3 regions of the Clostridium sp. AWRP genome follow, and region 3 is predicted to be linked to each of the others. Evidence: riboswitches for the same ligand, from Rfam matches in the RefSeq annotation. Region 3 holds a riboswitch; each other region holds the start of a gene.
What was found. A riboswitch is a leader RNA that binds a small molecule or an ion and turns the genes downstream of it on or off. The one in region 3 is predicted to bind cobalamin.
Positions count from the first base shown of each region.

Region 1 (3,288 bases), 1.9 Mb from region 3:
AATACATTTATAAATATGGTAAAAGCTTGTTTTGATGCAGCTGCTTTTAATAAAAAGCTATATATTGTGGTTCCTTATAATAAAAATATGGATAAAGTTATAAAAGGAATACTAAAATACTTGTATAGGGCACTTCCTTTTGCAGTAAGGAGAAAAGTTGGCTTTACAACTTATGTGAAACAGCCTGAGATAAAGGAGTTTATAAATATTGAATTTCTCCTTGAAGGAAGCATAAAAAGGCTTACTCAAGATGTAAAAGCAGGATATGTTTTTGATATGGCAGATAATAATTTCTATCTTGAAGGAATTGATGAAAAACATCATGTTTTTATAGATTTTGTTATGGATAATATAGAAAATGAAAGAGCTTTAAATGAATTTTTTATTAACGCAGATAATGATTGTTCTAGAGAAAGATTTACGATTGATATGTATGATAATATTTTGTGCCCAGCTTCTCAAAATGAAGAAATTAAAGAAATCCCTATATGTATGAAAGAAAATGAACAAGTTGAACATAAACATAATCTAGTGTATTTTTTCAAGAAGTTATTTTTAAATAAAGATTAGAGGTGAAAGTAGATGGCTAAATGTAGAGAATGTGGTACGGAGATTAATGAAAATGATAAGTTTTGTGTATACTGCGGTGCAAAACAGGAAAAGGGACATGAAGGAGAAGAGGATAAAAATGATAATACAAAATATTATGGGAAAGAAAATAGTGACTATAAAAAAGAAAATAAAAAGCATGAAGATAGCTTAAAGCACAGCGATACTTTTGATTTTAGTTCATCTCATGAACAAAAGAGGACAGATAGAAAAGATAAAGAGGAATTTACCCGGGAGTTAGGTGATACTCCACTTAAGGATAAACGGCCGTTGAATTTTAAAATGATAGGTATAACTATCTTAACTATAATTGTATTTGTTGTTTCCTTTAAGATGATATCCTCACTTATAAGTAAAGGCCCCAGCAAAAATGTTTCAAATGTGGAATCCAAACAGAATGTTTCTTCCGATTCAAATAACAATTATGAAAATGGTTCAGATAACAATTCAGGAGAATATGTGATACCTTACAGTAATACAAGGGCACTTACTAGTATTGATCTCAAAGGTATGAGTAAAAAACAGATGGCACTTGCTAGAAATGAAATATTTGCAAGGCATGGTTACACATTTCCTACAGAACCATATAAGAGTTATTTTGCAAGTAAGTCCTGGTATAAGCCTAATCCTAAGTATACCAATGATGGCAAGGAACTTTCTGCACTTGAGAGGCATAATGTAAAAGTCATATTAACAGCAGAAGGTCGTGGAAAATATGTATCACCTGGATATGATGCAGATTATTATAAGAAATAGGCTAGCATACTGATTGGCTATTTCTCTAAAAATGATCGGGGTATAAAAAGTAGAATTTGATATAAAATAGGAGAAATGATATACTTATTCTATAATTTAATATTAAATTTTAGGTACTTGATTTTTAAGTTTAAAAGGGAAATAAGTGAAGAGCTTATGCGGTCCCGCCACTGTAATGAGGAGTATATTTATAAATTTGCCACTTGGGAACAGGGAAGGCGTAAATATGCAATGAATCAGAGCCAGGAGACCTGCCTAAAATTTACGGATGGCTTACGTGGATAGGCTTTAAAGTAAAATAATTTACTTAAAAACTGTTATCTATGGGTAATAGTTTTTTTAGTTTGTTAAATTAATTGGAGGGAGTAACTAATGTTTAAGAGTAACAAAAAATTTATTTTACTAATTATGATTACGATTACGGTGTTTTTGGCGGGATGTGGAGCATCTAATACAAGCAATTCTAATACAGACAGCAGCAGTAAAAGTGAATCTATTAAAAATACCACTTATCCTTTAAAATTAAAAGATTCAACTAATACGGAAATTACAATTCAAAGTGAGCCTAAGAAGGTGGTATCCTTATCTCCTAATGTTACAGAAACAATCTATGCATTAAACAAACAAAATGTTTTGGTAGGTAGAACTGATTTTTGCACGTACCCTACACAAGCTTCTAAAATACCATCTGTTGGTACTATAACTGACCCAAGTGTTGAAAAAATTGTTGAACTTAAACCTGATGTGGTAATAGCTTCTAATTTAACTAAACCGGACATTTTAAAAAAGCTGCAGCAGCTTAATATAAAGGTTTTAACTATTTCAAAAAATGAAAGCTTTGAAAATACTTATAATAATATAGAAAATATAGGAAAAATAGTGAACGCTAATAAAAAGGCATATAGTATAGTTTCAAATATGAAAGCAAAGGTTAAAATTGTACAAGAAAAGATAAAAGGAAAGGGTACCCCTACAGTATATTATGTGGTAAGTTATGGTACAAGTGGTGATTTTACTGCAGGAAAAGATACTTTTATAGGCAAGATGATTGAAATGGCAGGAGGCAAAAATGCTGCTTCTGATGTTACAGGTTGGAATTACAGTCTTGAAAAACTTGTTGAAAAAAATCCTGATATACTTATATGTTCCAATAAATTTAATAGTAAAAATGGAATTAAGGCTACAAAGGGTTATAAAGATTTGGATGCTGTAAAGAAAAATAAACTTTTCGAAATTGATGAAGATATTATAAGCAGACAGGGACCTAGACTTGCAGATGGGTTAGAAGCTCTGGCAAAGATAATTCATCCTGAAGCATTTTAAGTATATATAAGAGAGGAATGTGCTTATGAAATTTTCCCGGAAAAAGCATTTTAAGTTGTTTTTTTGCATTTGCATAGTAATATTATTTTTTTCGGCAGTAATATCAGCTATGCTTGGCTCTGCAGACATATCCTTCAAGGAAACACTATATGTGATACTAAGTAAAGTACCTATTGTGGGAAGTTTAGTTTCTACAATAGGAATATCACAAAATCACATTCTCATAATATTACAGATACGTTTACCAAGGATAATAACTTCAGCATTAGTTGGAATGGGATTATCAGTAGTAGGTGCATCCTTTCAGGCAATATTTAAAAATCCAATGGCAGATCCTTACGTACTTGGAGTATCTTCAGGGGCTGCTCTTGGAGCTGCAATTGGATTTATGCTGCAGCTAGATACTTTGCTTTTAGGGTCTACAGCTATTACTATGATGGCTTTTGTAGGGTCTATTGCAACTACTGTTTTGGTTTATAACATAGCCAGGGTAAAAAACAAGATACCACCAACTACACTGCTTCTGGCAGGTGTTTCTGTGAGTTTCCTTTTATCTTCAATAATATCTATAATAATGGTATTTAACAGGCAGCAGGTTGA
Region 1 is NZ_CP029758.2:580,996-584,283, forward strand. It holds gene DMR38_RS02630 (hypothetical protein) at 1-570, shown strand, start outside; gene DMR38_RS02635 (YARHG domain-containing protein) at 583-1,365, shown strand; cobalamin riboswitch at 1,460-1,639, shown strand; gene DMR38_RS02640 (ABC transporter substrate-binding protein) at 1,738-2,688, shown strand; gene DMR38_RS02645 (iron ABC transporter permease) at 2,714-3,288, shown strand, end outside.
Region 1: it holds a riboswitch for cobalamin, as region 3 does, so the genes downstream of both, DMR38_RS02640 (ABC transporter substrate-binding protein) here and DMR38_RS11620 (hypothetical protein) in region 3, are expected to answer to the same signal.

Region 2 (3,288 bases), 940 kb from region 3:
GGTGTATGGTATGTTTTTTATGGATTAAGCTAACAAGAATATTTTTTATTTAATTGAATAATAATCGTTAGTATGATATATTTTTAACAAGGAAGTGAGAAAATTAAAAAATTAGAATTGAAGGTGTAATTTATGGAGGATTGGCTTTTTAAAAAAGATGAATACGTTCCCGAAGAGGATAAAGATAAATTTATAGATAAAAGTATATTTTCTATATTACATCTATTATCCCTTATTAAAAGAAACAATAAAGTAAATAATAGCTTTATGTACAATTTAAATCCTATGTTAAAACTTTCCTTTACTATTTTAAATATATTATTTTTATCATTGTCTAAAAATTTTACTTATGTAATGCTTGTAGATGTTTATTTTCTACTAATTTTAAGTTTTTTGGATGTTCAAGATATAAAAAAAATACTCCTTTTAAGCATTTCTATTCCATTTTTTACATTTATAATGCTCATACCTTCTATATTTATGGGGAACATTAGAAATAGTGAAATGCTTTTACTAAAAGTAGTTGGTACTATAATTTCAATAAATGTTTTATCTTATACAACTAAATGGCATGACATAACTAAGGCGCTAAAGATGTTTTTTATACCGGACATATTTATTTTGGTATTTGACATAACTTTAAAATACATTTATATATTAGGTGAATTTTCTTTGGACATGTTTTATGCACTAAAGCTTAGATCTATAGGAAAAAATAGTAAAAAATATTCTTCTATTTCAAAGATAATTGGAAGTTTATTTTTAAAATCAAAAGAAATGGGAGATGAAATGTATTGTGCTATGGAATGCAGGGGATTTACAGGAGAGTATGTGTCTCACAAAAAATTTAAATTTAAGTTTTTTGATCTAATATATTTAATAGTTAATGTACTTATCATAACTATGTATTTTTACATATCTAGGGTGGGATTAAGATGATAAAAATTGAGGACGCTTTTTTTAAATATAAAGATAATGAAGTATTAAAAGATATAAATGTAACTATAGAACGAGGAGAATCCATAGCACTTATAGGTGCAAATGGAAGCGGTAAGTCTACCTTCTTAAAATTATTAAATGGAGTGGTATTTCCCACAAAGGGAAATTACTATTTTGATGATGTGAAAATATGCAAAAATGAATTGGAAAAAGGTAATTTCTCAAAGAAGTTTCATAAAAAAGTTGGATTTGTATTCCAAAACTCCGATGCACAACTTTTTTGCTCTAGCGTATACGAGGAAATTGCTTTTGGACCAAGGCAAATGGGAATGGATGAAGATGAAGTAAATAAAAGGGTAAATGACTGTCTAGAACTTTTAAATGTGAAAGATTTAGAAAACAGGGAGCCCTATAACATAAGTGGCGGAGAAAAGAAGAGAGTGGCTATAGCTGCTGTACTTGCTCTCAATCCTGAAGTCCTGGTTTTAGATGAACCTATGAGTGGGATAGACCCTAAGGGAAAGAAATTCTTAAATGATCTTTTTATCAAATTAAATAAAGCAGGGAAAACCATAATATGTTCAACACATGATTTTGAATATGTTAATGGACTTTTTAAACGAGTTCTCGTATTTTCTGAAGATCATAATATAATAAGGGACGACTCTTACAACAACGTAATGGAAGATAGTGAGTTTTTAGTAAAATATAATATCAAATAATGTTATTAACTGTAATACTTTAGAATTACATGAAATTTTTATTTATTTTATGTAATATATTGGATATTTAAAGTTGACATAAAACTATAATTATAATAAACTTAGAGTATAAATTGAATAGAAGACTCAGGTGCCTTTATAGGTGAAAAGGGAATGCGGTTAAACTCCGCAGCAGCCCCCGCTACTGTATTTGATGATGAACTTTAGTTACCACTCTTAAAAGAGGAAGGTTAAAGTAAATATGAATCATAAGCCAGGAGACCTGCCTGATTGTCATTATGCTTTCGGAGGGAGAGAAACTTTTAGTGTGGTTAACCTCAGCTTAAGTTGAGGTTTTTATGTTAAAGGCAGTTAGCTTTCTAAGGCTTACTGCCTTTTGGCTTTGATATAGATATGTGTGTATTAATTAAAAGTAAACTTTTTATTATATTTAGGAAGTTTTGGAAGGAGTATTTGTTATGGCAAAAATTATGATTCAGGGAACAGGTTCTTCTGTAGGAAAAAGTATAATTGTTTCAGCCCTTTGTAGAATATTTAAACAAGATGGTTATTCAGTATGTCCTTTTAAATCTCAAAATATGTCATTAAATTCTTATATAACATTAGATGGCAAAGAAATGGGACGGGCTCAGGTACTTCAGGCTTATGCAGCTGGATTGCAGCCGGAAGCATATATGAACCCTATATTGTTAAAACCAACTTCAGATAAAAAATGTCAAATTATAGTTAACGGAAAAGTGTATGGCAACAGCACTGCTATGCAGTATCATAATTTGAAGCTGGAATTTAGGGATATGCTTAAAGAACACTTTGAAAAGATGGAGAAGAAATTTGACATAATAGTAATGGAAGGTGCAGGAAGTCCTGCAGAAATAAATTTAAGAGATAGAGACATTGTGAATATGGGTATGGCAGAATCAGTAGATGCACCAGTACTTTTAGCAGGAGACATAGACAAAGGAGGAGTATTTGCATCCATTGCAGGAACAATGCTGCTTTTTACAGAAGATGAGAAAAAAAGAGTAAAGGGTACTATAATAAATAAATTTAGAGGAGACAAAGATATACTGGAGCCCGGACTTAAGATGCTTGAGGATATAGTAAAGGTACCTTGCCTTGGTGTTATACCTCATTTTAGATTGGCTCTTGAGGATGAAGATGGAGCTGTAGAATTTAATAAAAAAGTTACAGCACCTATTGACATAGCTGTAATAAAGCTGCCTCATATATCTAATTTTACAGATTTAGATGCACTTAAAAGTGAAGAAGACGTTTCCGTAAGATTTATAACATCTGTAGAAGAGTTTGGAAATCCGGACTTAGTAATTATTCCAGGAAGTAAAAATACTATAGAAGATTTACTTAAAATTAGACAGTGCGGCCTTGAAAAACGTATAAAAGAATATAGTAAAACTGGACTTGTCATAGGACTGTGCGGTGGATATCAAATGCTTGGTAAAGTTATAGAAGATCCTTATGGAGTGGAGACAGATGTAGGAAAAGTAGAAGGCATAGGGCTTTTAGACATAGAAACTATATTTGAAAAAGAAAAAGTTACAACCAGAGTAAATGCAAAAAGCGAAATTGACTTCCCAATGAAAAGGGATAGTGAATCATTAACTAATAG
Region 2 is NZ_CP029758.2:3,467,481-3,470,768, reverse strand. It holds gene DMR38_RS16025 (NUDIX hydrolase) at 1-33, shown strand, start outside; gene DMR38_RS16020 (energy-coupling factor transporter transmembrane component T) at 133-939, shown strand; gene DMR38_RS16015 (ABC transporter ATP-binding protein) at 936-1,661, shown strand; cobalamin riboswitch at 1,773-1,946, shown strand; gene DMR38_RS16010 (cobyric acid synthase) at 2,120-3,288, shown strand, end outside.
Region 2: it holds a riboswitch for cobalamin, as region 3 does, so the genes downstream of both, DMR38_RS16010 (cobyric acid synthase) here and DMR38_RS11620 (hypothetical protein) in region 3, are expected to answer to the same signal.

Region 3 (3,288 bases):
GAGTTTGTTTAAGTCTTTTACTGAACTTACCGTATAATTTCCATCTTTATCTTGAGTTAAAGAGGGCGTTGATGTTGTTGGTACGGTATCTGCCATAACCGTGTATGGTGCAAATGTCATTAATGTAAATATAAGCATCATAACAAAACTTGCCTTTTTCCATATCTTTTTCATTTCATTCTCCTTTCTAAATTCTAAGATTATGTAATATAAACTAATCTTAATATTATTAATTTTTAAGTTCTTGCTTGTATACCATCTCCTTAAAAAGATACGCTTAAAATTTTCGAAGACTTTTTGTATTCCTCAATTATAGGCTTAAAATATTTTTCCTCACCTTTTTTTCTACATTCTATTGCGTCTTCCAATTTATCAAAATATCCTAAATGTTTTTCTTTTCCTGCAAGAGTTAAACGTACTCTCCATTTACTTCTTTTTTTATCCCAATTAATACCTTTGTAACCACTAGAATTACTAGAAGAAATTTTACGTGTTAATTGGCCTATTTTTGTTCCTTTAAACCTATCTACATTAGTTGCTTTAACCTGAATAATTTTAGTATGTTCTATCATCAAACATCCACAACTTCTAGTTCCGCCATCTATTAAATGTCTTTCTCTAACTTTTACTTTGTTTCCACAGTCACATAAGCAGTTCCAAATAACACCCCTATCTTTATATTTTTTATTTGCAACAGACATAACTGTTAAACGTCCAAATTTCTTTCCTGTTAAATCTTTAAATCTGTTCATTTTCTCACCTCTTTTGATTTATGTATTTTGCCGCCCACTTCCTCCAGATTCCACGTCACCATGGACCCCCTTGTCTTAAACTATGCATTCCACGCTAGGGACTTTCACCCTTAAGATTGCGTCCATGCTAGGCGTACCATAATAAAAGAGACCTTCCTTCGAAAGTCCCTTTTATTACATAAATATTCTATATGACTAATAAACTAAAAAAGAACCACTAGAGTTCTCTCATGTCAATATAACCGTTTACTTTTAATCATAAACAAGCTTAAATATAGTAACATCTTCCCCTCCGAAAGAATTAACATAATATCAGGCAGGCTTCCTGGCTCAGATTCATCTTACTCCCCTGTCTTCCCAGATATAAAAATCCAGTGACATAATTAGGGTTTCATTCTCCATACAGTAACGGTGGGCTGCAGTGCTTTTTACACTTTTCCTTTTAACTATCCCATTTGACAGCACCTAATGCTAAATATTAAATTTTTATTATCTTTATGTTAAGATTAGTACATAATTTTTTAAAAGTCAACATAATCTTCTATAAGAAATTCTATTTTGCTCATATAATTTTTTATTAACAAAAATATCTATATGCTTATTTAAGCTGTAAAGATAACTACATATTTATTTTTAAATTATATTAACTCGTTTTTCCAAATTGTCAAATTTAAATTCTTGAGGTAAAAAATCACAGAATATCTTTTTGTCATTTAAAGTATCTCCGTCATAACCGCTGTTAAAGTATGCAAGTAAAGTATTTTCATCAATACAATGAATCCATTTCTTTAAGCTATCACTAAATTCAAAATCTTCTTCAAATATAGTATCGTCTTGATACATAATTATAATGTTATATAAATATATATCAAGTTTTAGAACTTCATTAATATTTTGAATATTTATTCCATCTTGTTCCACAATTTCTTTTTCTTTTAATGAATAAGTATTATAATAATTTTCAAGTTCTTTATAAAATCCCACTACTTTTTTGAGATACTTATAAAAATATACATTATTAATTTCTAATTTTATTTTATTACTTTTATTTAAATAAGAAATTAATCCTGGTTTATATTCAGAAAACTGCGTCTGGTAAAAATAACGATTCATAAAAAAATCCTCCCTTAAAAAAAATTCCTTTTAACAAAAGCGTTAAAAGGAAATATTATAAAAATGTTTGATTAGTTATAGAAAATCTAACAAAACTATCATCATAACACTCCCCCTATCACTCGTAGAGATATTTGTGTAAAATATAGGTAGGTCTTCTGACTCAAGATTCACCATTTTAGTACGCCTTCCCAATATTTAAGTGGCATAATATACTAAAACTCCTCTATTACAGCTACGGGATAGTCCAGGATTTTCACCTGATTCCCTTTTAATTAATCAAATTAGATTAAACCTATATTTGTCTTTATAGAACTTAATTATAATTTATACCTATTACAGTTTAATGTCAATAATATAATTGATCATTGACATTTATCGCCATATAATACTATAATTATTATTTAATAATATAATAATTCTTAAACAAGCTTGAAAGATCAATTGTATCTAATAGCTTTTTGAAATATAAGGTGCTTCTTTAAAAGGAAGTTAAAAGGGAATCAAGTTGGAATCTTGATCAGCACCCACTACTGTATTTCAGACGAAAATCTCAATAGCCACTACATTAAGCGGGAAGGGAGATCTGTAGGATGAAGATAAGTCAGGAAACCTGCCTTATATTTAAAATAATCAAATCTTTGGGAGTGAAGATTAAGGAGGAATAAAAATGATAAAATCAACAATTGTAGGTTACCCAAGACTTGGAGTGCACAGAGAACTAAAGTTTGCAGTAGAATCTTACTTAAAAAAAAAGATAGATTCAAATATGCTAAAGTTCACTGCAAAACAACTAAGGAAAGAATACTGGACAACCCAAAAAGAAGTGGGAATAGATATTATTCCATCTAATGACTTTTCATATTACGATAATATGTTAGATATGGCATTTCTGTTAAATATCATACCAAAACGTTATAAAGAGCTCAAACTTTCTAAATTAGACACATATTTTGCAATGGCAAGAGGTTATCAAAATGATAACCTGGATGTAAAAGCTTTGCCTATGAAAAAATGGTTTAATACTAATTATCATTATATAGTACCTGAAATAGATAATTATACTTATTTTTGCCTAAATGATACTAAACCTTTTGATTTATATAAGGAAGCTAAAGATGAGGAAATTGATACAAAGCCAGTTATAATAGGAATTTTTACATTTCTCAAGCTTTCATATTTAAAAACAAACAGAACATTTAAAGAATGCCTGGATGAGCTTACAAATGTATACACAGCTATATTAGATAAGTTCGAAAGACAGGATATAAGTTATATTGAAATTGATGAGCCTATTTTAGTAACAGATTTAACACAAGAAGATATATTTTTATTTAGAACTGCTTATGACAAAATTATAAATAGAAAATATAAATTTCAAATATTACTTCAAACTTATTTTGGCGATGTAAGAGATATTTAT
Region 3 is NZ_CP029758.2:2,527,788-2,531,075, forward strand. It holds gene DMR38_RS22305 (Ig-like domain-containing protein) at 1-174, opposite strand, end outside; gene DMR38_RS11615 (hypothetical protein) at 264-752, opposite strand; cobalamin riboswitch at 1,050-1,236, opposite strand; gene DMR38_RS11620 (hypothetical protein) at 1,386-1,865, opposite strand; cobalamin riboswitch at 1,996-2,179, opposite strand; cobalamin riboswitch at 2,320-2,501, shown strand; gene metE (5-methyltetrahydropteroyltriglutamate--homocysteine S-methyltransferase) at 2,536-3,288, shown strand, end outside.